DNA from 4 places in the Microbispora sp. KK1-11 genome. Region 4 is predicted to be linked to each of the others. Evidence: predicted binding sites of a transcription regulator. Region 4 holds the regulator's gene; each other region holds the start of a gene.
The links. Region 4 encodes LexA, which represses DNA repair genes until DNA is damaged. Its sites were predicted from a motif close to TCGAACANNTGTTCGA; they were not measured.

Region 1: recA (recombinase RecA) is a predicted target of LexA. The motif match lies at 3,524-3,539, and genes of this name have one in related genera.
Region 2: FLW16_RS01225 (SAV_6107 family HEPN domain-containing protein) is a predicted target of LexA. The motif match lies at 1,125-1,140, and genes of this name have one in related genera.
Region 3: FLW16_RS15020 (Rv2578c family radical SAM protein) is a predicted target of LexA. The motif match lies at 2,185-2,200, and genes of this name have one in related genera.

What each region holds. Positions count from the first base shown of each region.
Region 1 is NZ_VIRJ01000003.1:158,821-164,411, reverse strand. Features, by position in the region: gene rny (ribonuclease Y) at 1-936, opposite strand, end outside; gene FLW16_RS44380 (regulatory protein RecX) at 1,217-2,248, opposite strand; gene recA (recombinase RecA) at 2,257-3,357, opposite strand; gene FLW16_RS06180 (hypothetical protein) at 3,689-3,964, shown strand; gene FLW16_RS06175 (ABC transporter permease) at 3,987-5,072, opposite strand; gene FLW16_RS06170 (ABC transporter ATP-binding protein) at 5,069-5,591, opposite strand, start outside.
Region 2 is NZ_VIRJ01000001.1:257,115-262,705, forward strand. Features, by position in the region: gene FLW16_RS01220 (L,D-transpeptidase family protein) at 116-1,003, shown strand; gene FLW16_RS01225 (SAV_6107 family HEPN domain-containing protein) at 1,408-1,845, shown strand; gene FLW16_RS01230 (arginine deiminase) at 1,951-3,195, opposite strand; gene FLW16_RS01235 (transcriptional regulator) at 3,324-3,818, opposite strand; gene pyrR (bifunctional pyr operon transcriptional regulator/uracil phosphoribosyltransferase PyrR) at 4,318-4,875, shown strand; gene FLW16_RS01245 (aspartate carbamoyltransferase catalytic subunit) at 4,872-5,591, shown strand, end outside.
Region 3 is NZ_VIRJ01000008.1:259,026-264,616, forward strand. Features, by position in the region: gene FLW16_RS15010 (CatB-related O-acetyltransferase) at 1-248, opposite strand, end outside; gene FLW16_RS15015 (TetR/AcrR family transcriptional regulator) at 409-1,020, shown strand; gene FLW16_RS15020 (Rv2578c family radical SAM protein) at 1,076-2,176, opposite strand; gene FLW16_RS15025 (DUF3040 domain-containing protein) at 2,312-2,569, shown strand; gene FLW16_RS15030 (RNA polymerase sigma factor) at 2,643-3,863, opposite strand; gene FLW16_RS15035 (YciI family protein) at 3,853-4,197, opposite strand; gene FLW16_RS15040 (SRPBCC domain-containing protein) at 4,439-4,939, shown strand; gene FLW16_RS15045 (penicillin-binding transpeptidase domain-containing protein) at 5,068-5,591, opposite strand, start outside.
Region 4 is NZ_VIRJ01000012.1:116,830-122,420, reverse strand. Features, by position in the region: gene nrdR (transcriptional regulator NrdR) at 1-284, opposite strand, end outside; gene lexA (transcriptional repressor LexA) at 717-1,433, shown strand; gene FLW16_RS45250 (cellulase family glycosylhydrolase) at 1,524-3,179, opposite strand; gene FLW16_RS19095 (S41 family peptidase) at 3,393-5,591, opposite strand, start outside.

The DNA of each region.
Region 1 (5,591 bases), on a different contig from region 4:
CTTGCTGCGCTCGTACGCCTCCTCGATCCGCTGGGGGTGGATCCGGCCGTCGAGCACGAGCTTCTCCAGCGTCAGCCTGGCCGTCTCCCTCCGGACCGGGTCGAAACACGACAGCAGCACCGCCTCCGGCGTGTCGTCGATGATCAGATTGACCCCGGTGGTGGACTCGAAGGCCCTGATGTTGCGGCCCTCGCGGCCGATGATGCGGCCCTTCATCTCGTCGCCCGGCAGGTGGAGGACGCTCACCACCGACTCGGCCGTCTGCTCGGTGGCGACCCGCTGGACGGCCAGCGTCACGATCTTGCAGGCGCGCTTCTCGCCCTCCTTCCTGGCCTCGCCCTCGATCTCCCGGACGATCAGCGCGGCCTCGCGCTTGGCCTGGTTCTCGATCTCCTTGACCAGCTCCGCCTTGGCCTGCTCGGCGGTCAGGCCCGCGACCCGCTCCAGGATCTCCTGCCGCCGCTCGGCCACCCGCTCCAGCTCCTCGCGGCGGTCGGCCAGCTCGGTCTCGGTCTCGGCCAGCTTGCGGGCCCGCTCGGTCTGCCTGCGCGACTCCTCGTCGAGCCGCTGCTCACGCTCGGCCAGCCGGTTCTCGCGGCGTTCGAGGTCGGAGCGCAGCTCCTTGAGCTCCGTCTTGAGGATCCGCGCCTCCTCCTCGACCTCCTTGCGCATCAGCGCGGCGCTCTCGGCGAGAGTCTCCGACTTCTTGAGGATCTCCCCCGCGTCACGCTCCGCCTTCGTGCGGATCTCCTCGGCCTCGCGTCTGGCCCGTTCGAGTTCCTCGTTGACCTCGGCCTTCACCTCGGCGAGCTGCTCGGGCGAAGGGCCGGAAGGTGCGACGGCTCCGGTGCGGCGCATGACTATGACGAGGGCGGCGATCATTACGAGAGCCAGCAGCACTACCGCAACCGCAAGAACGATCACGATCGTGTCCATGCGCGCTCACCCCTCACGACAACTCTTGGCAGGGGTCACACGCGCAGCACGGCAGCGCCCGGTGGCGTCACCAGGACAAATATCGTCGCAATGCCCAGGCGCCCCGAGGGGCGACCCATATGGCCCGAAGGCCGGTCAATGTCTCTCGTCCGTCGTGGTACACCGTTATGGCAATCCGCGCTGCGCGGAGTAACTCCTCACTGCGGTCGAGATTAAGCGTCAGAGAGGTAACGAGCAAGCAAAGATGCCCTGTCAAGTGACTTTTGCGTGGTGCTATGGCTCACTCGAAGGTATCCGGAAGCCCATCTGACGGACTGCCCTCGGCCTCGATCGCCTCTCGGACCACACGGAAGGCCAGTCCCGGCGAGTAGCCCTTGCGGGCCAGCATGCCGACCAATCTTCGCATGCGTGCCTGCGGCTCCACTCCGCGGGTGGCGGCCAGTTTCCGGTCCACCAGCCTGCGTGCGGTCTCGGCCTCCTCGTCCGGATCGAGCCGCCCCACGGCGTCCTTGACCGTCTCCTCGGCCACGCCGCGCTGCCGCAGTTCCTGGGCGAGCGCGCGGCGGGCAAGCCCGCGACCGGTGTGCCGGGAGCTCACCCACGCGGCGGCGAACGCCTCGTCGTCGATCAGCCCGACCTCGGAGAACCGCTCCAGCACGGCGTTCGCCGCCTCCTCGGGCACGTCCCGCTTGCGCAGGGCGTCCGCGAGCTGGGCCCGGGTTTTGGGCGCCATCGTCAGCAGCCGCAGGCAGATGGCTCTGGCCACCGCCTCGGGGTCGGCCGGCGGTCCCTCGTCCGCCGCGGTGCCCTCCTGCGGTCCGTCGGGAAGCCACCCGCCGGACCTGTCACGCCTTCCCCGGCCTCTCGGCGCTCGGCGTCCTCCCAGCCCTGGCCGGTCCCCCGGAGCGCCCTGCTCCCCGAGGCCTGCCCAGTCTCCTAGAGCCCCTTGCTCCCCCAGCGCTGCCCGGTCTCCCGGAACTTGGTGTTCTCCCAGCGCCGCCTGTTGTCTCAGGCCTGCCCGTTCTCCCCGCCGGCCGCCACGTCCCTGACGACGGCCTCCGGCCCGGCCGGCCTCCTGCCCTGCCTCCGCACGCCCGATCTCCGCACGCCCGATCTCCGCACGCCCGATCTCCGCACGCCCGATCTCCGCACGCCCGATCTCCGCACGCCGGATCTCCTCGCGCAGGGCGGCGATCGTCGCGGAGGCGTCCTCAGCCGGCCCGGACAGCTCTTCGGCCGGCCCCCACGGTCCCGAGTTCCAGTCCCCCGGCCCGATCCCGTCGTCCGGGCCGGGGGGCTCGTCGCGCCTCATGCCTGCGCTCAGACGTCACCCGGCTTGGGCGCGCTGGCCGCCTTGCTGCCCCGGCCGGACGTGGGGGCGGGCGGCGCCGCCGGAGCGGCGGGGGGCTCGCTCGGCGTGTCGAGCCGCGGCCCGACACCGAGCTTCTCCTTGATCTTCTTCTCGATCTCGTTGGCGATGTCGGGGTTGTTCTTCAGGAAGTTGCGGGCGTTCTCCTTGCCCTGCCCGAGCTGGTCGCCCTCGTACGTGTACCAGGCGCCGGCCTTGCGCACGAACCCGTGCTCGACGCCCATGTCGATCAGCCCGCCCTCGCGGGAGATGCCGATGCCGTACAGGATGTCGAAGTCGGCCTGGCGGAAGGGCGGGGCCATCTTGTTCTTGACGACCTTCACCCGGGTCCGGTTGCCGACCGGCTCGGTGCCGTCCTTGAGCGTCTCGATCCTGCGCGCGTCCAGCCGCACCGACGCGTAGAACTTCAGCGCCTTGCCGCCCGTGGTGGTCTCGGGGCTTCCGAACATGACGCCGATCTTCTCGCGGAGCTGGTTGATGAAGATGGCGGTGGTCCGGGTCTGGTTCAGCGCGCCGGCGATCTTGCGCAGGGCCTGCGACATGAGGCGGGCCTGGAGGCCGACGTGGCTGTCGCCCATCTCGCCCTCGATCTCGGCCTTCGGCACGAGGGCCGCCACCGAGTCGATCACGATGATGTCGACGGCGCCGGAGCGGATCAGCATGTCCGCGATCTCCAGCGCCTGCTCACCGGTGTCCGGCTGGGAGACGAGCAACGCGTCGACGTCGACGCCCAGCTTCTTGGCGTACTCGGGGTCGAGGGCGTGCTCGGCGTCGATGAACGCGGCGATGCCGCCGCCCTTCTGGGCGTTGGCCACGGCGTGCAGGGCGACCGTCGTCTTACCGGAGGACTCGGGACCGTACACCTCGACGATCCTGCCGCGGGGATAGCCGCCGATGCCGAGGGCGACGTCGAGAGCGATAGAACCGGTGGGGATGACCTCGATCGGGGCACGCGCGTCGTCTCCGAGGCGCATGACGCTGCCCTTGCCGAACTGCCGCTCGATTTGCGCGAGGGCGGTCTCAAGGGCCTTCTCGCGGTCGTTGATTGCCATTGGGTGCCCCCTGAAGGGTGGTCGTCTGCTCGGTCACCGAAAAGCTACGGGGTGCCACCGACATTTTCCGGAGCTTCCCGCAGCCCGCCCCGGAAGGCGGGCCGGGAGTCCGTCGCGCCCCGGCGACCTGACGGCGCGCACCCCGGCGGCGACCAGTCCAATATAGCCGAACGACTGTTCGATCACATGCCGGAACCGCCAGGGAGTCCGGGGAGGAACGGCGTCCCAACCGCGCCGTTACATTCCCGGGCGTTACTCTGCCGTGGTTGCCAGCGCGCTGACCTGGGACGATCCTTGTAGCAAAGCTGGATCTCCCCGCTGGAGGGGCCACGTGACGGGCACCGGCGACTACAGCGGACAGCGCCTGGCCCGCCTTGAGGCGCTCGCGGCGCGGCTCCCCGAGCACGGTCTCTCCGCGCGACTGCTCGGCACGGACGATCCGGTCCTGTCCGTCTGGCACCCGGGCACCGGCAGGCAGACGATCGTCTTCGCGACGCCCGCCAAGGAGGGCTGGATGTTCCTGTGGGCGCCGGGCGGCCAGGAGAGCGCCGCCGACCCCGGCCGCGCGGCCGAACTGATCGGTCAGACGCTCTCCCGGCCCCCCTGATCCTCCGCCGGCGCCCCCGCCGTCAGCGGACGACCTCGCCCAGCTTGACCCGGGCGCCGGTGCGGAGCACCGCCCGCCGGTAGACGCGGGCCGCGCCCAGCAGGACGGCCACCACGGCCACGACCATGAGCGCTCCGGCGATGAGGATCTCCCCCAGCGGCACGTCGACGGCCGCCGTACGCACGGGCATGACCATCGAGGAGAACGGCGGCACGAACGACAGCACGCGCGCGACCGTGCCCGTCGGCTCGACGGCGGCGAAGTAGGCCGTCAGGTAGGTGAACATCATGAGCATGGTCATCGGCGTCAGGACGGTGTTGAGCTCCTCCTGCCGCGACACCAGGGAGCCGAAGGCGGCGGCGAGCGCCGAGAAGAAGGCGTAGCCCAGCACGAACCAGACGACCGCGCTGACCACGATTCCCCCCATTCCGGGCGGCAGGTCGGCCGTGAAGCCGGTCGCGAACGACGCCGCCAGACCGGCGGCGATGACCACGACGAGGTTGACCAGCCCCAGCGAGCCCAGCCCGACGATCTTGCCGCCCAGGAGCTGCCAGGGACGCACCGAGGTGAGCAGGATCTCCACGATGCGGCTGCCCTTCTCCTCCACCACGCCCATGGCGACGAACATCGAAGAGTAGATGAGCAGGAAGAACAGCACCATCACGATCAGCGTGGCGATGCCGGTGCGCACGCCCTGGTAGCGGGCGTCCGCGCCGACCGACTCCACCGTCAGCGGCGTGATGGTGAGGCCGGCCGCGCTTATCTGGGCGTCGCGGTGGGCGCTCTCCAGGACCAGCCCGAGCCGCTGGTCGAGTTCGCCGTTCGCGAGGACCTTGTCCCCGTTGATCAGGGCCGCGTCGAGGTCCCCGTCGACCACGGCCTTCCGGGCGGCCGCCTCGTCCGGCCACCGGGAGTACGCGAGCTGGGCCGCGGGCGGGGGCGCCTGGCCCACGACGCCCACGTTGTAGGTGTCGTCGCCGCCCAGGACCTTGGGCAGGAACGCGAGCGCCGCCACCAGGACCGCGCTGACCGCCAGACTGATCAGGTACGACTTCGTCCTGACGCGCGTGCGGATCTCCCGCTGGGCCACCAGCCACAGGCCGTTCATGCCACCGCCTCCCTGAAGATCTCGGCCAGCGTCGGCTGCCTGCGGCCGAAGTGCTCCACCCTGCCCGCGCCGATCGCCGTACGCAGGATGTCCTGGTCGTCGCCCTCCTCGCACAGCAGGACGTCGCGGTCGCCCTCGCGGGTGAGCTCGCCGGGCAAGCCGTCGGCCCAGCCGGGCGCGGCGTCCCTGACCACGACCTGCAGCACCCCGCGGCCCTCCCGCTCGCGCAGCTCGCCGACCGGTCCGTACGCCACCATGCGGCCCGCCGAGATGATGCCGACCGAGTCGCAGAGCTGTTCGACCAGGTCGAGCTGGTGGCTGGAGAAGATCACCGGCACACCCGCGGCGGCGCGGTCCTTGAGCACCTCCGCGAGCGCGTCGACCGCCAGCGGGTCGAGGCCCGAGAACGGCTCGTCGAGGATCAGGACCGCCGGCTCGTGGACGAGCGCGACGGCGAGCTGCACGCGCTGCTGGTTGCCGAGCGACAGCGCCTCCACGGCGTCGTCGCGCCGCTCGACC
Region 2 (5,591 bases), on a different contig from region 4:
AAACGGATTGCCAGGACATACGCGGCCGATTATGGCCACTTACGATCACGCGGCTCACAATCGGACCGTAAGGTGAGTCCTTTGATCGAGAAACGGGCTTATGAGGGGGTTGGTCATGATGAGGGGTCGACGGCGACTGCTCGTCGCGGTGGGGGCGGCGACGTTCGCGACTGCCTTCGCGGCGACCGGCGTGAGCGGCACGGCGCAGGCGCGCACCGCCCTGCCGACGGGGGCGGTCACCGCGGGGACCGCGCTCCCGGGGCTTCAGGCGTCCTCGGCGCTTCGGGCGTCCTCCGCGCTCCCGGCGCTCCCGGCGCGGAGCGCCGTCCCCGCCCGCGCCACCGGTTATCCGCCGTTCACCGCCCCGGGCAAGACGCTCAAGCTCGGCGCCAAGGGCTCCGCCGTGAAGGCGCTGCAGGCCCGGCTCAAGGAGCTCGGGTACGTGCCCGGCAGCGCCGACGGCCGGTACGGCGGGGCGACGCTGACGGCGGTCTGGGCGTTCCAGAAGGTGCAGGGGATCACGCCGACCAGCACGGTCGCCGCCCGCACCTGGAGGGCGCTGGAGAACCCCCGGGCGCCCAAGGTCCTGGTGCCCAGGGGCAAGGCCACCCGCGTCGAGGTGAACCTGACCAAGCAGGTGATGGTTCTGTACCGGGGTGGCGTGCCGGTGCTGATCAGCCACATGTCCAGCGGCAGCGGCATCCCCTACACCGAGTACGCCACCTGGAACGGCAAGCGGCAGCGGTTCTCCGGCAGCGCCCGCACGCCGACCGGCGACTACAAGACCACCTGGCGGGCCAAGGGCTGGCACCGGTCCTACCTCGGGCAGCTCTACAACCCCATCTTCTTCAACGGCGGCATCGCGCTTCACGGCGCGCTCTCGGTGCCGCTCTACCCGGCGTCGCACGGCTGCGTGCGGCTGCCCATGAACGTGGCCGAGATCCTGCCGGGCCTGCTCGGCAAGGGTGTCCCTGTGCACGTCAGGGGCGCCTTCAGGCGCTGACGCCATCCCCGGAGGGGCCCCGCGCGAGGTGGTCGCGCGGGGCCCCTCCGCCGTTTCCGCCCCGCGTTTCGAACGCGGTCCTCGAACACGTATTCGTTGACAGCCTTGACAGAGGACATGATCGAATCTATGTTCGATGGAGTGGGCGTGGGACTCGCGGCTCGCGCCCACCCCGTCGGATTCGTGCCTTCGTCGTCGGCGGAGACGGATGCGGCACGGCCCGCGGCGTGGGCCGGACGGGGAGAGGGGAAGCTCCTCGTCCGGCCGCCCACGGGAGCCTGAGAAACGTCGGGCGATCTCGAGCGGTTCACGGGATCTCCCGGCCGGCGAAATTGTCGGTGCGATCTGCGACTGTGAAGTCACCGGCGACCTTCGCCGGAGTGCCACGACTCAAGGAGGCGGGCATGACTGAGGAGAACGACGACCAGAAGAGCGGGCCCCGGCTCTCGCAGGCGGTTCTGGCACACCTCGCGGACGCCAGGGCATGCCTCGCCGACGCCACCGTCGGGCCCACCCCCGCGGACCGCTACGTGTCGGCCCACCTGGCGGCCCTCCGTGCGGCCGCCGGGATCCTCGCGGCCCGTCCGCGGCCGATGGACGGCCGCAGGCGGCGGCTGCGCAGCGCCTGGGAGCTGCTGCCGGAGGCCGAGCCCAAGCTCGCGGACTGGGCGGCCTACTTCGCGGTCAGCGCGACCAAGCGTGCGGCGGCCGAGGCCGGCATGGTCCGAGCCGTCACGCAGAACGACGCAGAAGAGATCATAGCGGAGGCGGACAGGTTCGTCGGCGAGGTCGAGTCGATCCTCGGCCTGCCCGGCCGCCCCACCCTGCCCATGGCCGGCTGACCTCCGTCTCCGCCCATGGCCCCGGCCCCCGCAGCACCCGCGCAGGGGCAGCAAGGAGCCGGGGCGCCCACCGTGATGCGGGGAACGAGGCGCACGCCGGGGTGATCAGACGGGGTCGCGCTCCAGCGGGCAGCTCATGCACCGCGGCCCGCCGCGTCCGCGGCCGAGCTCGCTGCCCCGGATGGTGATCACCTCGATGCCGTGCCTGCGCAGGTGGTTGTTGGTCGTGGTGTTGCGCTCGTAGGCCACGACCACGCCGGGTTCCAGCGCCAGCACGTTGCAGCCGTCGTCCCACTGCTCGCGCTCGGCCGCGTGCACGTCCTGCGTCGGCGTGAGGACCTTGATGTCGTCAAGGCCGAGGGCCCGGGCGATCGCCTTGTGCATGTCCTCCGGCGGGTGGTCGGTGACCTTCAGCTCCTTGTCGGTGTCGCCCGGCTCCACCGTGTACGACGGGAGCATGCCGAGCCCGGCGTACTTGGTGAACACGCCCACGTCGACGTTGGTCATCACGGTGTCGAGGTGCATGAACGCACGGGTCTTGGGCAGGTCGAGCGCCACGATGCGGGTCGCCGATCCCGCCCGGAACAGGTTCGTCGCCAGCATCTCCACGGCCTGCGGCTGGGTGCGCTCGCTCACCCCGACGAGCACGACGCCGTTGCCGAGCACCAGGACGTCGCCGCCCTCGATGGTGGCCGGGGCCATGCGCACGCCCTCGTACCAGACGTTGAACCCGCCGGCGTCGGGGTTGCCGTATCCCGCGGCGAACAGCGGGTGCCATCGGTAGACCGCCTCGTAGTTGACGGTCTCCCGCCTGCGCGCCTTCTTGCGCATCGCGTTGATCGACACCCCGTCGTACACCCAGCAGGAGGTGTCGCGGGCGAACAGGTGGTTGGGCAGCGGCGGGAGGACGAAGTCGTCCATGCCGAGCGTGTGGAAGGCGATGGAGCCGGGGTCGCAGCCCAGCTCCATGATCTCGCGTTTGGTGATCCCGCCGGTCAGCAGCGGCGCGAGCGTGTCCGCGTCGAGGGCGTCGAGCGTGTTGCGGATCGCGTCGGCGGCCAGCGGGCCGAACCAGTGCTCGTCGACGCTGCCGTCGAGGATGTGCTTGCGCGCGTCGGGGATCTCGATCACCTCCCGCAGGAGGTCGCCGAGGTGGTGCACCGTGACGCCGCGCCCGGCGAGCACCTCGCACCACTCCCGGTGCTCCTCCAGCGCGCGGTGCACCCACAGCACGTCGTCGAACAGCAGGCTGTCCTTGTTGCCCGGGGTGAGCCGCTTGAGCGCGAGTTCGGGTATGTCGACCAGGACCTGGCGAAGCCTGCCCACCTCGGAGCCCACGTAAAACGTCATGTCCTGCCTATCCCCGCGTGGCGGGAATCACTCGTACCGGCGGCTCCCCGTTGCGGAGGCGCCGCCCATGACTACGCCGGAGAGGGCGGACATCGGTGCGGGGAGCCGCGTACGAACCGGGCGGGAGGTCAGAAGGACTCGACGGCGCGGCGGGCCTCCGCGTCGAGCACGCCCCAGTGGATGAACTCCTCGGTCAGCTCGACCGGCGACTTGTCATAGATGACCGCGAGCGAGCGCAGGTCCTCCTGCCGGATGGACAGCACCTTGCCGTTGTAGTCGCCCCGCTGGCTCTGAATGGTGGCGGCGTAACGGGCAAGCGGGCCGGCCTTGTCCTTCGGCAGCTGCGACAGCCGCTCCAGGTCGATGACCAGCTTGGGAGCGGGCGCAAGCGGGCTGGGGGCGGCTCCGCCCGGAAGAAGCTCCGACACCGGCACTCCGTAGAAATCCGCGAGCTCGGCGAGCTTCTGCACGGTCACCGCGCGGTCACCTCGCTCGTAGGAGCCCACGACGACGGCCTTCCACCGTCCGCGGGACTTCTCTTCCACACCGTGCAGGGACAGCCCCTGCTGGGTCCGGATAGCGCGCAGGCGCGCGCCCAGCGACTTGGCGTAGTCAGACGGCATCGTGTGGCCCCCGGCTTTCTATGTCTCTTCTCACTTGATTGTGCGTCCTTGTCCCAAGCGTTCCGAACACCGGGGCTGGTGCCCGTGACCGGCACCTTCGGTGACCGCTGCGTCGGGTTTTACCCAGGAAGGTCGCGTGTTGTGGTTACGGACAGTGACGGTAAAGCCGACACTCCCAAAGGTCAAGCTGATTGGAAAAAAGAGCGTCAAACAGTGCTCTCACCGAAATCACCGACACCCGGCGCGATGCGGCTTCCGATCCCCGGCCCGCCCCTCGCTCACCCCTCGCCCGGCCCCCGAACGTCCCGGAACGTCACCGGAGGGTCCCCGAAGATCCCCGGAGATCCCCGGCACGTCCTCGTCACGCCGAGGGCGAACGGCTCCTCCGGGGGCATCACCCCTGGCGGGAGGGGGGTTCGCAGACGGCCCTGATACTCTAAGCAGAACCGACACCCTTTTAAGACCCGTCCCGTGAGGCGGGAAAGGCGGTGACTTTTTCATGTCTGATGCCCGAAATCCGGCCCGCGCCGTCCTGGAGGGGCCCGACATCCACCGGGCGCTCACCCGGATCGCGCACGAGATCCTCGAACGCACCAGGGGCGCGGAGAGCGTCGTCCTGATCGGCATCCCCACCCGGGGCGCCACCCTCGCGCACCGCATCGCCGGGCGCATCGCGCAGTTCGAGGGGATCAAGGTTCCCGTCGGCGCCATCGACGTCACGATGTACCGCGACGACCTGCGCCTGCGGCCCGCGCGCCCGCTCGGCCGCACCGAGCTGCCCGCGGACGGCGTGGACGGCAGGACCGTGGTCCTCGTGGACGACGTCCTCTTCTCCGGCCGCACCGTGCGCGCCGCGCTCGACGCGCTGAACGACGTGGGCAGGCCCAGGGCCGTCCAGCTCGCCACGCTCGTCGACCGCGGCCACAGGGAGCTGCCGATCCGCGCCGACTACGTCGGCAAGAACCTGCCGACCTCCAAGAGCGAGAAGGTCAAGGTCTTCCTGGAGGAGACGGACGGGCGCGACGCGGTCGTGCTCATCAAGGAGGACGACCGATGAAGCGTCACCTGATCTCGACCGGCGACCTCACCCGCGACGACGCCCTCCTCATCCTCGACACGGCCGAGGAGCTGGCGCGGGTCTCGCAGCGGTCCATCAAGAAGCTGCCGACGCTGCGCGGCCGCACGGTGGTGAACCTCTTCTTCGAGGACTCCACCCGGACCCGCATCTCCTTCGAGGCCGCGGCCAAGCGCCTGTCGGCCGATGTGATCAATTTCTCGGCCAAGGGGTCGAGCGTGTCCAAGGGCGAGTCGCTGAAGGACACCGCGCTCACCCTGGAGGCCATGGGCGCCGACGCCGTGGTGATCCGGCACAGCGCCTCGGGCGCGCCGCACCGCCTGGCCACCTGGGTGCGCGGCAGCGTGGTCAACGCCGGGGACGGCACCCACGAGCACCCCACCCAGGCGCTGCTCGACGCCTTCAGCATCCGCCGCCGGCTGGGCCGGCTGGAGGGCCTGAAGATCGCCGTCGTGGGCGACGTGCTGCACAGCCGGGTCGCCCGGTCCAACGTGCTGCTGCTGCACACGCTCGGCGCGGAGGTGACGCTGGTCGCGCCCCCGACCCTGCTGCCGGTGGCGGTCGAGACCTGGCCCTGCCAGATCTCGTACGACCTCGACGCCGTGCTGCCCAAGTCGGACGTCGTGATGATGCTGCGGGTCCAGCTGGAGCGGATGAACGCGGCCTACTTCCCCTCGGCGCGGGAGTACAGCCGCCGC
Region 3 (5,591 bases), on a different contig from region 4:
TTGGCGCCGTTCATGATGAACCGCACGCCCTCGCCCAGCGCGCAGAACTTCCCGATGACCAGTCTCTCCGGCCCGTAGTGGTACAGCACGTTGCGAGTCTCGAAAGCGGTCGGATCATCCGGGTCGTCGTAGTAGGAGAACTCCCCGACCTCGATCAGCGGTGAGGTGACCAGCGGTTTCAGCAGCACCACCCGCGGTTGCCCGGGCATCGGATGCAGCACGGTCGGGTCGGCGGGCACAGCCGGCATCACGCGTCGTTTCCTTCCTGGCGAACGCACCGGAAGCAGCGATAACTCCACTAGTGCGACAGTTGATGCATTAAGATACTGCCATCACGCCGTCAATGGAGCAAACCGGACACCAGCGATGACTTCTTCGGCAGCACAACCACCGGAGGGCGCCCGGCCCGTGCCACCGCCCCACCGCCGCCCCGGCGGCCGTACCGCCCGTATCCGCAGGCATGTGCTCGACGCGGTGCTCGCGGAGCTCGGAGAGCGCGGCTATGACGGGCTCACCATGGACGCCGTCGCCGCCCGTGCGGGTGTGCACCGCGCGACGGTGTACCGGCGCTGGGGAGACGTCGGCGGCCTGCTCGCCGACGTCCTGGACGCGGCGGGCGACGACGCCTGGCAGCCCCCGGACACCGGCTCCCTTGAGGGCGACCTGGCCGCGCTGAACCGCGAGATCCAGGACGCGCTCACCGCACAGCCGCCGATCGTGGCGGCCCTGATCGCCGCCTCGTTCCGCTCCGAGAAGGCCGACCACGCCCAACGGCGGCTCTGGGAGGACCGGTACGCCCGCTGCGAGGTCATCGTCCGCCGGGCCGTCCAGCGCGCCGAACTCCCGCCGCGCACCGACGCTCGGCGACTGCTCATCGCCGCCACCGCGCCCCTGTATCACCAGCTTGTGCTTCTCCGCACGCCACCCGATCCGGGCCTGCCCGGCCAGGCGGCCAGGACCGCCACCCTCGCGGCATCCGCCGGCGCCTTCGCCGAGCCCCCGCAGGTCGGCGACGCCTGACGGGACCGGTCCGGCCCGCGGCCGAGCGGAAGCAGCCGCACCTGCCGGCGGACGCCTAAAGGAGCGTGAGCTGTTCGGGCGTCGCGGCCGGTGCGGGCCGGGGGGCCGGTGGCTCGCCGGGCCGGTGCCCGGCGCGGGCGCCGCGCGCCCCTGCCGCTCGATCGCCGCGCGGGGCCGACCGGCCGATGCCGTGCTCGCGGGCGAGCGCGCGCACGGCCTGGCCGATCCGTTCCTGGTACGCCTTGGGGGCGTAGGCACCCCGGCCGTACAGCTCCAGATAGCGGGGAACGAGCCGGGGGTGCTCGCGCGACAGCCAGGCCATGAACCACTCGCGCGCGCCCGGCCGCAGGTGCAGCACGATCGGTGTGACGTGCGTGGCGCCGGTCTCGGCGATGCGGCGCACGGTGGTCTCCAGCGCCCGCGGGGAGTCGCAGAGATAGGGGAGGATCGGCGCCATGAGCACGCCGCACGGGATGCCGTGCTCGTTCAGGGTGGCGCACACCTCCAGCCGTTTGCGCGGCGAGGGGGTGCCCGGCTCGACGGCCCGCCACAGTGACTCGTCGGTGAACCCGATCGAGACGGCCGTGCTGACGTCGGTCACCTCTGCCGCCTCGGCGAGCAGCCCGAGGTCGCGCAGGATCAGTGAGCCCTTGGTGAGGATCGAGAACGGGTTGCGGGCGTCTCGCAGGGCCTCGAGGATGCCCGGCATCAGCCGGTAGCGGCCCTCGGCCCGCTGGTAGCAGTCGACGTTGGTCCCCATCGCGATGGGGTGCCCGCCCCACCGGGGCGCCGCGAGCTCTTTGCGTACGAGGTCGGGGGCGTTGACCTTCACGACGATCTTCGAGTCGAAGTCCCGCCCGGAGTCCAGGTCGAGGTATTCGTGCGTCCTGCGGGCGAAGCAGTACGTGCACGCGTGGGTGCAGCCACGGTAGGGGTTGATCGTCCACTCGAACGGAACCCGGCTGGCCGAGGGGACCCGGTTGATGATCGACCGCGCGTGGATCTCGTAGAAGGTGACGCCGCGGAACTCCGGGGTGTCGAAGGTCCGGGTCACGGCCGACCGGGCGAACAGGGGCGTCGTCTCGCCCTGTCCGCCGTCACGCCCGCCGTCCCCCGTGTTCATGCCCACGTCGAGGCGCAGCCCGTCCCATCGCACCCTTCGATTAGAACAGAGGTTCGATGGAGATGGCAACGTGCAACGCGTCGTAAATCGCGGCCCTGGAAACGGCTAACGATCTTCATCGTTGGGCAGAACGTCGGCACATACCTTGCGTTCTGGGAGAGTTGCGCGATGGCCTGGTCGCAGGACGAAGAGCGGATGCTGGCGATGATCGAGCGGCACCTCACCGACGAGGACCCGAAGCTTGCGGCCAGGCTCGAGTCGTTCAACCACCGTGCGGGGCGCGGGCGGCAGGGGCGGGGGACGGGCCGCCACCGGCCGGGCCGCTCCACTGTGATCATCGCGGTGAGCTGGCTGCTCATCGCCACGTTGATCGCGACCCTGCTGGTCATGGCCCTGCGGCACGACGCCGCCGCTCTCCCGGTTTAGCGGCGCTCGGAATCCCGCCGAGCACGCCCACCCCTCGCCGATCGCGCCGGGGGCGATCGGTTGATCATGCCCGTCATCCGCCGGACCGGCCGGGCTCCCTCAGGACGGAGGGCGCGGTCTCGGCCAGGCGGTCGGCGAGGAAACGCTGTTCCGGCTCGGTCTGCGCGAGATCGAGCGCCCGGCGATAGGCGTGGTGAGCCTCGGCGTCGCGGCCGGCGCGACGCAGGAACTCCGCGCGGGTGGAGTGGAAGTACCGGTAGTGGCCGAGGTCGAGGCGGTCGAGGATGGCCAGGCCGGCCTCGGGCCCGTCGATCTCGGCCACGGCGACGGCCCGGTTCATCTCGACGATCGACGAGCGGGTCTGCCTGGCGAGCGTCTGGTAGAGCGCGGCGATCTGCCGCCAGTCGCGGGGCTCCTGCAGGTAGAGGTCGGCGATGGCCCCCTGGACCAGGTAGGGCCCGGTGCGCCCGCGTGCCGTGGCCCGTCGCAGCAGCGCCCGGCCCTCGTCGATCTGCCGCGCGTCCCACAGAGCGCGGTCCTGCTCGTCGAGGGGGACGATCCGCCCGTCGCGCAGGCGGGCGGCCTTGCGCGCGTCGTGCAGCAGCATCAGCGCCAGCAGCGCGAGCACTTCAGGTTCGTCCGGCAGCAGAGCGGCGAGCGCCCGGCCGAGGTGGATCGCCTCCGCGGCGAGGTCGACGCGGCCGCCGCCCCAGCCCTGGTTGAAGATCAGGTAGATCACGGCGAGTACGGCCGCCAGCCGGTCGGGCAGCCGGTGATCGGGCGGCACGGCGAACGGGATGCCCGCGTCGCGGATCTTGTGTTTGGCCCTGGTCAGCCGCTTGCTCATGGTCTCGAACGGGACGAGGAACGCCAGCGCGATCTCGTCGGTGGACAGGCCGCCGAGGGTGCGCAGGGTGAGCGCCACCTGCGCGTCGAGGGCGAGCGCCGGGTGACAGCAGGTGAAGATCAGCTCCAGCCGCTCGTCCGGGATGGTGGCGGCGTCGTCCACGAGGACCTCCGGTGGCTGTGGCCCGGTCTCGATGTCGCGGGTGAGCAGCGTCGTCTTACCGGCCAGGACCTGCCTGCGGCGCAGGTGGTCGAGGGCGCGGTTGCGTGCGGTCGTGATGAGCCAGCCGGTGGGGTTGGCCGGTTCCCCGTCGCGTGGCCAGCGTTCGGCGGCGATGGCGAACGCTTCGGCGGCCGCGTCCTCGGCCAGTTCGATGTCGCCGAGGATCCCGACCAAAGTGGCCAGCACGCGACCCCACTGCTCGCGGAAGACGGCGTCAAGCGCCACGGAAGCGTCCGTCGAGGATGGGCCGCACCTCGATCGCGGTGCCGGGTCTGGTCGTCCGGAGCAGTTCCGCGGCGGTGGCGAGTGCCCCGTCGAGGTCGTCGGCCTCGATCAGGATCAGGCCGGCGAGGTACTCCTTGCTGTCGATGAACGGCCCGTCGGTCAGCAGCATCCGTCCTTCGTCGTTGCGCAGCGTCGTCGCCGACTCGTCTGCGTGGAGCCGCGTCCAGCCGGTGACGTCCGGCCGGTCGAGCAGGGGAGCGAGAGCATCTGAAATCGGGCGCGTTGCCCGGTCTGTGGTCTCCGCCGGGCTGTAGGCCAGCAACGCGTACTGCATGGGTCCTCCGGTCGGGGGTCGACATCGCGTCAAGTATCAGACGAACAGCGTCGCCGTGGACGGACAGCGACCGCCGACGGAATTTTTCCGGCGGGCGTGTCCGTCCGGCGCCCGGCCGTTCGTCACTGCTGCAGATCCGCCCGACAGATCCGCCCGGCAGGGCCGGTTCAACCGCTGGGACTGAACACAGGCCAGGCAAGCCCGGCCCGCAGAACTCCCGCCCACAGAACGAGGAGAATCGATGACCACCGAACCCACGCCCAGCCCGGACACCGCCAGGCTCGAGCGCACCTACGACGCTCCGGCGGAGCTCGTCTGGGAGCTGTTGACCACCGCCGCCGGCCTCGAGGAGTGGTGGGTCCCCGACGGTTTCGAGATCCGGGTGAGCGAGCTCGAGCTCAGGCCGGGCGGCCGGTTGCGGTACATCATGACCGCGACCGCGCCGGAACAGGTGGCGTTCATGCGGAACACCGGCAACCCACTCTCTGCCGAGTTCCACAAGACGTTCACCGAGGTCGCGTCGCCGACCCGCCTCTCCTATCTGTCACTGATCGACTTCGTGCCCGGTCACGAGCCGTACGAGCACCTGACGACCATCGACATCGAGCCCGCAGGTGACCGCACGAACCTGGTCATGACGCTCGATCCCCTCCACGACGAGACCTGGACGCGGCAGCACCGCGCCCATCGCGGCAACGAGCTCGACAACCTTCAGGCGGCGATCAGGCGACGCGCACTCTGATCGCCCATGCCCGGCGAACGAGACGCGGCGCCGCCCCGGTCACGGCAGTGGCGGTGCCACGACAGGGCTGCACCCTCGCCCCCCGGTCGAGCGCCGCGGCCGCCAGACTGACCTGAGCCGGCCTGACCTCAGGACAGGGACTTGAGGAAGTGCGCGGCGACCGGGGCGGCCACCTCGCCGCCCATGCCGCCGGCCTCCACGACGACGGCGAAGGCCAGGTCGCCGCGGAAGCCCATGAACCAGGCGTGCGAGTCGAGTTCGGGCCCGGTGCCGAACTCGGCGGTCCCGGTCTTGCCCGCCGTGCCCGCGGGCAGCCCGGCGGCGTGGGCGGTGCCCTTGGTGACGACCGCCCGCATCATCGACCGCAGGCTCTTGACGACCCCCTCCGGCAGCTTCTTGGGGTCGGTCTTCTGCTCCAGAGAGGGCACCAGCGTGGGCGGCCGCCAGGAGCCGTCGGCCACCGCCGCGGCCACGCTGGCGATCACCAGCGGGCTCGCGGTGATCCTGGCCTGCCCGAACGACTCCGCGGCGAGTTCGGCGTCGCTGGCGGCCTTCGGCATGCTGCCGGGGGTCGCCGGGACGCCGATGCGCAGGGGCTGGTTGAAGCCCAGGTCCGTCGCCAGGTCGTACAGCTTGCGCGCACCCAGCTTCT
Region 4 (5,591 bases):
GTGCCCCGGATGCTCTCCTCGACCCGCTGCCCGAGCTGGGCGAGGGAGTCCTCACCGACCGGGCGTCCCTGGCAGGCCCGCCGCACACCGGCGATGACCTTCTCCCGGGAGAACGGCTCGGTGACCCCGCTGCGCTTGCTCACCATCAGCAGTACGGTCTCCTGCGTGGTGAACCTGCGCCCGCACTCGGGGCAGGTGCGCCGACGGCGGATCGCCGCCCCGTCCTCGGCCGCACGGCTGTCCACAACCCGGGTGTCCGGATGGCGACAGAACGGACAGTGCACTTCATCGCCTCCCTGAACGCACATCCCCGAACACAAGGTGTGGTGAACTTACACCGCTGTGACTACTAGATGTTGTGGTCCAACCGTAGGAGCGCCCGACCTTGAACGCAAGTCGAACCGGCGTTGGGCGGGGAAGTGCCTGTTCGGCGCGCGTGTCGCACCTCCAGTCACGGCCGCATCAACTGCCCCGCCCGCCGTGGAATACGCCCTTTACGCGCCTTTCCCCGCCGATTTCCGTACGGCTTCTGACCTGGGCGTACTGCGACCAGAGAAGATCGGGTAAATCGAACACGGGATCGATCGAACTCCCGTACGATGATGTGGACGGCGAGATCGGCGATTTCGCTGGATATCGAACAATTGTTTGACGGTGATCTTGAATCGCGGTACGGTCGCTCTGTGCGACATGAGGAACACGGATTGAGAGGTGGCATCGTGAGTGACCGAAGTGAGCAAGCGGATGGCGTCAGCGACCTCGCGGTTCGCAGGCGCGACTCGCTTGGCCTCACCCCCAGGCAGCGGAAGATCCTCGAGGTGATCCGCGACTCGGTCCAGCAGCGCGGCTATCCGCCGTCCATGCGGGAGATCGGGGAAGCGGTCCAGCTGACCAGCACCTCCAGCGTGTCGCACCAGCTCACGGCGCTCCAGCGTAAGGGTTACCTCCGGCGTGATCCCCATCGCCCCCGGGCCCTGGAGGTCCGGCTGCCGGGCGAGCCGGTGCTGTGGGTGGACCCGGACGCCACCTCCGAGGAGGAGTCCGGATTCAACCGGCCCACCGCGGCCTACGTGCCGCTGGTCGGCCGCATCGCGGCCGGTGGTCCCATCCTCGCCGAGCAGAGCATCGAGGACGTGTTCGCGCTGCCCAAGCAGCTCGTGGGCGAGGGCACGCTGTTCCTGCTCCAGGTCTCGGGCGACTCGATGATCGAGGCCGCCATCGCCGACGGCGACTGGGTCGTGGTGCGGCAGCAGCCGGTCGCCGACAACGGCGACATCGTGGCCGCCATGATCGACGGCGAGGCCACCGTGAAGACGTTCAAGCGCAAGGACGGGCACGTGTGGCTGGTGCCGCACAACCCCAACTACGAGCCGATCCCCGGTGACGAGGCCACCGTGCTCGGCAAGGTGACGGCCGTCCTGCGCAAGCTGTAGCAGCGGCTCACCGGTTCCGGACGCCGCACAGGGACAAGCCCGGCGCTCACGAGAGCGCCGGGCTTGTGCTGTGCCGTGTTCGGTCCGCCGTCAGGAGGCGGTGCAGCTCACCGGCGAGGGAACGCCGTTGGTGCCCGACCAGCTGCCGTTGAAGCCGAAGGTGGTCGAGACCCCGGCCCCGAGCGCGCCGTTGTAGGACAGGTTCGTCACCGTGACGTTGGCGCCGCTCGCGCTGAGCGCGCCGCTCCAGAGCTGGCTGATGCTCTGGCCGTTCGGGAAGGCCCACTTCACGGTCCAGCCCGAGATGGCCGAGGAACCCGCCTTGACCGTGACCTCACCCTGGAAGCCGCCGGGGTACTGGTTGGCGACCTTGTACGTGGCGGTGCAGGTCTTCCCGCCCGGCGACGAAGGAGACGCGGACGGCGACACGGAGGGAGACGCGGATGGAGACGCGGAGGGAGACGCCGACGGCGAGACCGACGGGGACACCCTCGGCGAGGCCGAGGGCGACACCGGCGGCGTCGGGTTGCCGCCGGTCGGCGGGATCAGGTAGGGCGAGATGATGCTCTGCTTGGCCTGGTCGACCGTCGCCCAGTCGTCCTTCAGGATGCCGCCCGTGTCACCCGAGTTGGGGTTCCACGACCAGTAGGTGAACGACATGCCGTTCACCCCGCTGCCCATGTACTTCATGAGCTCCTGGAGCCAGATCTTGTCGATGTTGCTGGCGAGCGTCGTGCCGAACTCGCCCACCATGATCGGCGCGATGTTCTGCTTGTACAGATAGCCGAAGTACTTGTCCCAGATGGCCGGCATGTTCGCCGGGTACGACGGGTCGTCGAACCACGCCTGGTGGTAGACCGACGTGGCGTACTCGTGCGGCGAGTAGACGAGCCGGTTGGCCACGTTGAGCCGCACCGGGTACTGCCCCGCCTTGGTGAGGTTGCCGCCCCACCAGCCGCAGTCCTCGTCGTTGCTGGGGTCGTTGTCCCAGGTGTTGGACAGGCCGCCGCTCGGGCAGCTCACGCCCTCCACGAAGATCAGCCAGTTGGGCTGGACGGACAGAATGGCGTTGCCCGCGCGCTCGGCCGCCAGGCGCCAGTCGCGCGACTCGTCGCCGCAGCCCCAGCAGGAGCCGGTCGCGTTCGGGTCGGTGCCGTCGGCGTGCGGCTCGTTGTGCAGGTCGGCCCCGATGACGGTGGTGTTGCCGGCGTAGTGCTGGGCCAGCGACTTCCAGTCGCTGATCCAGGTGGACTCGGGGACGCCCGAGGTGTACCACAACGCCGTCTGGCCCGCGCTGGTCGGCCGGTGGCGGTCGAGGATGATCCGCATGCCCTTCTGGCCCGCGTAGTCCACGACCCTGTCGAGGATCTGCAGCGGGGACAGGCCGATCAGGTCGGGGTTGGAGTAGGTGTTGACGCTCGTCGCCTGCGCGCCCGGCTTCAGGGCGTCGTCGGAGAACGGCACCCGGATGGTGTTGTAGCCCAGGCTCGCCATGAGGTCGAGCTGGCTCTTCCACGGGTTGTTCGCCCACAACCCGTGGAAGGTCTTGTTGTCGGTCTCCATGCCGAACCAGTTGATGCCGGTCAGCCGGACCGTGGCGCCGGTGCTGTCGACGATCTTGTTCCCGCTGGTGTGCAGGTAGCCGGTGCCCGTGCCGGCGGCGTTGGCCGGCGACCCGGTGACGACGAGAACGGTCGCCGCCATCGCGGCGGCTGTCGCCAGCCCGCCGAGAATTCGTCTGTACAAGACGTGCCTCCCACGGGGGCGCACGCCGACGGCGAGCCATACGGTCAGGCGCGCACCCCAGACCACCGCCGGAGCGGTGGTGGTCGCGGCATGCCCTGACCGCACGCCTACATCGATATGACTAGTTTGTGGCTCGGGCGTAATTTTGTCCGGAAGGCCAGTCGATCGTCAACGTCCCGTCACGGCACGATGTCGACGAGCCTCGATCCAGGATCACGGCAGCGGCGGCAACTCCGGCGGGGTGGCCGGTCGCCTCTCCTGGAGCGCCGCCAGGGCCAGCTCCACCGCCCGTGCCAGCTGCGGATCCCGCCCGGCGACCAGGTCCTGCGGCGTCACGACGACCTCGACGTCCGGGTCGACGCCGTGGTTCTCGACGCCCCACCCCTCGCCTTCGAGCCAGAACGAGTAGCGCGGCTGCGTGACGACGGTCCCGTCCACGAGCGAGTAGCGCGAGTCGATGCCGATCACGCCACCCCAGGTCCGCGTGCCCACGAGCGGTCCGATGCCGCGGTTCTTGATCCCGGCACTGACGATGTCCCCGTCCGACCCCGCGAACTCGTCGGTGACCGCCACGATCGGCCCGCGAGGCGAGTCCTCCGGGTATCGGGCCGGCTCATACCCCCGGGCCAGCGACCACCCGGTCACCCGCCGCTGCAGCTTCTCCAGCACCAGCTCGGAGACGTGCCCGCCGCCGTTGTCGCGGATGTCCACGATGAGCCCGTCGAAGCCCATCTCGGCACTCAGGTCCCGGTGGAACTGCGCCCACCCGGTGGACATCATGTCCGGCACGTGCAGGTAGCCGAGCCTCGAGCCCGACGCCTCCCGCACGAACGCCCGCCGTCCCACCACCCAGTCGTGGTAGCGCAGCCGCGTCTCGTCCGCGACGGGCGTGACGACGACCCGGCGGGTCTCGCCGCCGGAACCGGGCTGGACGGTCAGCTCCACCGGCCGCCCCGCCGCACCGGACAGCAGTGCCAGCGGCCCGCGGACCGGATCGACCGGGCGCCCGCTCACGGCGACGATCGCGTCGCCCTCCCGGACGGCGACGCCGGGCGCGAGCAGCGGCGAGCGGGCCTCGTGGTCGGAGGACTCCCCGGGCAGGATGCGGCTGATCCGCCACACCCCGTTCTCGTCCCGGGCGAGGTCGGCGCCGAGCAGGCCCTGGCGGCGCCGGGGATCGCGGCCGACACCGCGCGGCCGCGCGTACGCGTGGGAGGTGGCCAGCTCGCCCTGCACCTCCCAGAGCAGGTCGATCAGCTCGGAGTAGGCGCCGATCCGCTCCACGAGGAGGGCGTAGCGGTCGAGCGTGGCCGGCCAGTCCACGCCGTTCATGTCCGCCCGCCAGAAGTGGTCGCGCATGAGCCGCCCGGCCTCGTTGTAGGCATGCCGCCACTCGGCGACCGGGTCGACGGTCACGGCCACACGGTCCAGGTCGATGGTGACGACCTCGTCGTCCTCTCCGGTGGCGCGGGTCTGCAGGCCGTTGCCGCCGCCGGTCACCAGGCGCGTGCCGTCACCGCTGACCTCGAAGGCCCCGAAGTCCCTGCCCAGCTCGCCGACCTTGCGCTTGACCAGGTCGTAGCGTTCGAGGACCGGCTCGCCGGGCTCGGTGCCGTCGCCGATCTCACCGGTGAGCGGATGGCGCAGCCACAGCAGGCAGCCCTTGGCGGCACGCAGGTTGGAGTAGGTGCCCGCGGGCACCGGCACGGGCACGATCCGCGCCGCCAGCCCGTCGGCATCCACCTCGGTCGCACGCGGCGGGTCGGACCTGCCGTCGTTCTTGCCGTCGTTCTTGGCCTCGTTCTTGGCATCCGGGCCGGTGTCGTCCTCCCCGCCGAAGCCGCGGCCCGCCAGTGAGGGATCGAACGGCGAGGGTGTCGTGGCCTTGAGCGGCACCAGGTAGGGCCGGCAACTGGTCGGGAAGGACAGGTCGAAGACGTGACTGTCGTAGACCGGGTTGAACGTGCGATCCGAAAGGAAGGCCAGGTATTTGCCGTCCATGGTGAAGGACGGGCTGTAGTCGTTGAAGCGCGGCGGGGTGACCTCGATCGCGGTGCTGCCGTCGACGCGGGCCAGCTTGAGGTGCCAGCGCCAGGGCTGATAGGCATGCGCCCACGCGAGCCAGGCCGAGTCCGGCGAGAACGTCAGGTGCTGCACGTCGCCGTGGGTGGTGCGGTCCATCTCGCGGACGTCCCCGGAGTCGAGGTCGACCACCAGCAACCGCCCGTCGTGGGTGGCGACCGCGACGTGTCTGCCGTCCGGCGCGGCGGCCAGGTCGAGCACCCGGCCGAGCCGCCCGGCGGCCAGCGTGCGGATCTCGCCGCCGGGCGTGCCGATCTCCAACCCGTCCTCGCCGGAGGCGTCCGACACCCAGACCGCCCGGCCGGCGTCGTCGAGAGGCCGCGGCAGCCG